Regions from separate parts of the Exiguobacterium sp. JMULE1 genome, predicted to be linked through region 1. Evidence: a T-box and tRNA genes for the amino acid it is inferred to sense, from the RefSeq annotation. Region 1 holds a T-box; the other holds one or more tRNA genes.
What was found. A T-box is a leader RNA that pairs with one kind of tRNA and senses whether it is charged. The one in region 1 lies ahead of argS (arginine--tRNA ligase), so its partner is inferred to be a tRNA-Arg.
Positions count from the first base shown of each region.

Region 2: it encodes a tRNA-Arg, which carries the amino acid that the T-box ahead of argS (arginine--tRNA ligase) is inferred to sense. The anticodon was not compared.

Region 1 covers NZ_SGWC01000002.1:2,888,933-2,892,047, forward strand. The annotation lists gene argS (arginine--tRNA ligase) at 1-1,551, opposite strand, end outside; T-box leader at 1,612-1,829, opposite strand; gene EXW93_RS15215 (GGDEF domain-containing protein) at 1,959-3,115, shown strand, end outside.
Region 2 covers NZ_SGWC01000002.1:2,387,764-2,390,878, reverse strand. The annotation lists gene whiA (DNA-binding protein WhiA) at 1-201, shown strand, start outside; gene EXW93_RS12770 (hypothetical protein) at 284-520, shown strand; partial or broken gene clpP (ATP-dependent Clp endopeptidase proteolytic subunit ClpP) at 642-1,226, opposite strand; tRNA gene EXW93_RS12760 (tRNA-Arg) at 1,409-1,484, opposite strand; gene EXW93_RS12755 (RNA polymerase factor sigma-54) at 1,638-2,780, shown strand; gene EXW93_RS12750 (glutaredoxin family protein) at 2,771-3,031, shown strand.

The sequences.
Region 1 (3,115 bases):
TTTATTGAAGCTTTGTGCAAGATCTAAGACGTAGCGGCTGATGATTGATGGCTCGCGACGTGTGAACGCGCGATCGATGACCGTCGAGAATTGGTTTAGCATCGAGACGACACCCCATGCATGATCATCGGCACTACCAGCGAATGGTGTGCCATCATAGCCACCTTTACGGAGCAACGAGTGCGCACGGGCATTCGTGTACTGGACATACGGTCCTGTTTCGCCTTCGAATTTCAACATCTGCTCAAGATCGAACTCGATGTTGTTCATCCGTTCGTTCTTCAAGTCGTGGAAGATGACGGCGCCGACACCGACTTGACGAGCCGTGGCTTCGGCATTCGCTAAGTTCGGATTTTTTTCCGCGATGTTTTGCTTCGCAACGTCGATCGCTTCTTGTAGTACTTCTTCAAGTAAGACGATCCGACCTTTACGCGTCGACATTTTCTTTCCGTCCTTCATGATCAGACCGAACGGCACATGGTGCATTCCGTCGACGTTCTCAAATCCAAGTTTCTTCAAGACTGCGAACAATTGCTTGAAGTGAAGCGCTTGTTCCCCACCGACGACGTAGAACGCTTGCTCAAAGCGGTACGTTTCGAGACGATAGACAGCAGCTGCTAAGTCACGTGTCGCATAAAGCGTTGCGCCATCTTTCTTTTTAATCAAAGCAGGTGGCATACCTTCTGCTTCGAGGTCGACGACCATTGCCCCTTCTGATTCGACGAGGAGATCTTTTTCTTCGAGCAAATCGATGACGTGTTGCATCTTATCGTTGTAGAAGGCTTCTCCGTTCAAGCTATCGAATTTAACACCGAGCATCTCATAGACACGGTTAAACTCGACGAGTGAGACTTCACGGAACCACGTCCAAAGCGTCGTTGCCTGCTCATCACCTTGTTCGAGTTTTTTGAACCAGAGACGTCCTTCATCCTCAAGTGCCGGATTTGTTTCCGCTTCTTCGTGGAACCGGACGTATAATTTCAACAATTCCTTGATTGGTTCTGCACGGACCGCTTCTTCCTCACCCCACATCGTGTAAGCCACCATCAATTTCCCGAACTGTGTTCCCCAGTCCCCTAAGTGGTTGACACCGACGACGTCGTACCCTTTTTTACGTGAGATTTGGTTGAGCGCGTTCCCGATGACCGTCGAACGCAAGTGCCCCATCGAGAAGGGTTTCGCGATGTTTGGTGATGAAAAATCAGTGACGATCGTTTTTCCATTCGCTTCACTTGATCCGAACGCCTCTTGCTCCGTCAGGACTTGGTTGACGATTTCTTGCGAGACGACTTCCCGGTTCAAGAAGACGTTGATGTAAGGACCAACAGCTTGAACGTTCGAGAACAACGGCGCGTCAATTTTTTCTGCGAGCTCCGAAGCAATCATGTTCGGTGCTTTACGGAATGCTTTAGCGAGCATGAAACATGGGAATGCCAGATCTCCATGATCTTCATGTTTCGGTTGCTCGATCAGTTGTTCGATTTGTTCAACCGATAAGGCACCTTCCATGACGTGATGTAATACTTCTGCATACTGCGCTTTATAACTCATCTTTATTTCCTCCTGCTTTACTGATTTTTTGGCAATAAAAAACGCCCCTTGCGCCACGCGCAAAGAGACGGAATGACCGCGGTACCACTCTTCTTGGTGTCACTCGACACCCACCTTGTTCGGGGATAACGGGGTTCCCCCGGCTACGCCTTTTCCATCAGGAATCGGGCAGCGTCTCAGAAGTGCGTTTCACGACCGGTTCGTCCTCAGGCTTCCACCATTCCCTGATTCGCTAGTTGACGAATATCAACCGTTACTCTCTTCATCATCGACTGTATTCGATATCTTTCACATTATACGCAATTCTTTCTTTTCTCTCAACCTTATTTTTTTGGTAAATGGCTTATCAAAATTTCCACAATTCGGGTATAGGAATAAAAGATACTTCTCAGGGGGAGGGATGTTTCATGCGCTACTACCAACATGTAGCCCGGACGAGCTGGATCGTCTTCGGTCTCGTCGCCTTGACATTATTAGTGATCGGCATCGTTCATCCACCAACCTTCCATCCTTCTGTCTCCATCATCAACACTCTTTATTTATTCGGACTCGTTCTCCTGTTTCAGTTCGATAATGTCCGTCGTGGTGGCATTTACTATACATTCCAAGAAGGCATCATCTTATTTTTATTCCTCAATTATGGTTTAACGTACGCCTTGATTTTAAGCCAAGTCGGTATTCTCGTCTTTCAATTCATGTCTCACCGAAAAGCGATTCGTTGGAAACGTTTCGTTTATCTCTACCCGATCAACGCCTTGTTCGATTTAGTCTACATCTCGCTTCCGGCCTTTGCGTATTATGCGCTCGGCGGACCAATCGGCTCAAACTTTACGTATACGAAAGCCTTACTCCCTTTCATCGGCTTTTTGATCACCGTCTTCCTTGTCTCTTACTTCCAATGTCTATTCGTCAATCGCTTCCTCTACTTGAAATACGACTGGAAACGTCTCGTAAAGCTTCAGTCCCTCGTCTACGGGATTAGCATGTTAAGTGCTCTACTTGGAATCTGGTTCTACGATGAAAGTCCGCTCGTCGCGGCTACAGTTTCCGTCTTGATTCTCTTTTTGTTCAAACGTCTGTTGCAAGAGCGTGGTGACTCCCTTGAAGCAAACGATAATGCTAAGCGATTTGATGATGCGAAGGAACACTTGTTGATTTCCCGCTTCGAGCGCGAGACGATCGATTCGTTGCTCCTCGATTTACCGCATCTATTGCCGTTTTCTGAAGGTTGGATCTCGATTCAACAACAGCGGAAACAAGTCATCTATAACATCCGGACGAAACAACCGATCGACGTGTTACCACTGTTTCATTCCTTGTCAGCCGACGATTTGCATACCCCAATCATCTATGGTCTTCGTTGTGACTGGGGAAACGATATTCAGATCGGATTGCCTGTCGATCGTCACTCGATGCTAGCGATTCCTTCGATTACGAGCGGAGAGGTCGATGTTTCGATCATCCTATTCCATCAAGTCGCAGACGCCTATGATGCGACAAATGCCGACGAATTATCTCGTTTGCTCCGTATCTTTTGTCGCGTCTTAGAACGCTCACGTGAAAC
Region 2 (3,115 bases), 500 kb from region 1:
GTCGGTCTTGACGTCTTACCGGATAAGCTGAAGGAGATCGCGATCTTGCGCGTGACACATCAAGACGTGACGTTACAAGAGCTCGGGGAGATGGTCGAAAGCGGCTCCATCTCAAAATCAGGAATCAATCACCGGTTGCGGAAGATTGATCAAATCGCTGAAAAAGTACGGAATGGAGAGTCGATGACAGGGGCCTTATAAGAGGGTCGCTTGCGAGATGAACCATAGTCTACTATAATATATAGTCGATGCAACTAAATGTTCGAATTAAGGAGTTTTTGAAATGGCTAACGAAAAGAAACGTATTTCGCTCACTGTAGACGCGAAGTTTGACGAAGTATTAACGAAAAAAGCAAAATCAATCGGTGTACCGAAAAGCACACTCGTTGCGTTCGCAACATCTTTATTCCTGAAACAATTACAAGCAGAAGAAGAGCTTTCGCCACATGCGAACGCGATCTACTCGCTGATTCGTGAAAACCACGACATCGTTTCAGATATCACAGACTTGATCGACTGATCATCGACCTCTCGTTCTACAAGGAACGGGAGGTTTTTTGTTGTATGCAGATGAATAGAGAAGAGTTCGCTTTCCTACAGATACAAAAAAAGTGCCTCCCGAAGGAGACACTCTGGGTGACTTATGCACGTTCCATGACGCGGTCGATGAGACCGTAATCAGCAGCAGCTTGTGCTGACATGAAGTTGTCACGCTCTGTATCGCGTTCGATGACTTCAAGTGGTTGTCCTGTGTTTTCAGCCATGATTTTGTTGAGGTGCTCACGCATTTTGATGATACGCTCCGCATGGATTTTAATATCCGATGCTTGACCTTGTGTACCACCGAGTGGTTGGTGGATCATGATTTCAGCGTTTGGTAACGCGAAACGTTTTCCCTTTGCACCTGCTTGAAGCAAGAACGCACCCATCGATGCTGCCATACCGATACAAATCGTTGAGACTTGTGGCTTGATGAAGTTCATTGTATCGTAAATCGCCATACCGGCAGTGATCGAACCACCTGGGCTGTTGATGTAAAGCGAGATTTCTTTATCTGGATCTTCTGCTGCTAAGAACAGAAGTTGGGCAACGACTGAGTTGGCGACGTTGTCGTCAATCGCGCTCCCAAGAAGAATGATGCGGTCTTTTAGCAAACGTGAGTAGATATCGTAAGCACGTTCCCCGCGGTTTGTTTGTTCGATGACTGTTGGAATTAACATAGTCTTTGCCTCCTTATAGTTGGTATGTAGCTTCCTATTCGACTTATCCTTATCATAATCCTTTGGTCAATATTGGTCAAAAGATACGATGCGACTTTTAGGTATTTTTCCATTACAAGGGCAAACGAAACATATCAATATAGAAAAAAGGCAACGCCATTGCTGGCATTGCCTTGTAGTTGAATAAATGGTACACCCGGAGAGATTCGAACTCCCGACACCTGGTACCGGAAACCAGTGCTCTATCCCCTGAGCTACGGGTGCATCTGATGTACTGAACAATTAATAGTATAGCGACATTTTTTCAGGAAAGCAATAGGGAAGCATGACTTTTCTTTTCCTTAGCGACTTAAAAGAGGCTCAGAGCACGTTTCTTAAAACGTTTCTTCTATAATAAGAAGAGGAGGAGGGGAATCGATGGATCAACGCCAGGAACAGACGCAACAGATGACGTTATCGGCGTCACAACAGTATCAATTACATGTGCTTGAGCAACCGGCGGCAGAGCTCGAGGAGGAATGGCGACGGTTGAAACGACGGTTGCATCGTCATTACCCGAATCAGGTTTCGCTAGAGGTCGAGCAGATGGCAGGTAATATGGCATCCTATGAAGACGAGCTTCTTGCACAAATACGTTTAGAATCAGTCAGACAGGAAATAGGATATATGGCGGAACAACTCATCGTGTATTTAGAAGCGGACGGTTTATTACGGACGTCGGACGAGCAGCTCGCTGCATCCTTCTCGACCGATGTCGCAACGATTACAGAAGCACGGACACTCTTACAAGAATGTCAACCGGTCGGCATCGCTGCCCGCTCGGAGCGCGAGTGCCAATGGTTACAGGCAATCGAGCTAGACGACACGGAATTGATCGGACTAACGGATCGGTTGCGACATGAACCGGCGAGTCAGGTATTCGCTCAGTACAGTGAGGCGGATCGAGCGCGGTTGCGAAAACGATTGACACGCCTGAGCCGGACACCGGATCTTCCTAAAGAAGAACGACTGGTCATGGCAGAAGCACGGATTCACCTGTTAGATGGAAAACTTCAGATCGATTGGATGACACTCGATACGGATCAGACGTGGCTCGAACTAAAAGAGACAACGCCTTTTTTGCGCGCGTACGAACGACGCCGTGTCACGATGCATGCCATCCTCTCAGTTTTGCTTGAGCGACAAGAACGCTGGTTCAAAGGAGAACTGCATCTTGAGCCATTGACGAAAAAACAAGTCGCTGAGGCGACGGGGCATCATCCGTCAACGATTGGTCGAGCGATTGCTGAGAAGTATGTCGAGACGGTCCATGGTCTCGTTGCTTTAGAAGACTTGTTCGTCTCACGGACGACAACCGGAGATTCGAGTTTTTTGATTAAACGGCGGATCGCCGAATACATTCAACACAGCGATCGTCCGTTAAGTGATCAGCAATTGACGGATCGCCTGCAAGCAGACGGTCTGACAGTCGCGCGACGGACGATCGCGAAGTACCGGGCAGCGCTTGGTTTAACGAAAAAAACGATGCAGCAAAGGAAGGCGCAATCAGAATGGGATTAAAACGACACAGACACTTAACACTGTATTCACGTCCGGGATGTACGCTATGTGAAGAGGCCGCCATCTTACTCGACTTCGTACTCGATGAGTTTCCGGAATGGACGTTCGAGGAAGTCAACATCGATCAGGATGAAGCGCTCAGTCTACGGTTCTTATACGAGATTCCGGTCGTCATGCATGATGAGGAAATCTGGAGTTATGGCAAATTCGAGACGGAAACGATAAGAAACCGCTTACTTCAAAAAACTTGAGAAACGAGACTTGCAAGGCGAGAAATGGACTGTTATGATAACGGTGTACCAAGTGGGACACGTTATGACATGCGGGACAGAAAG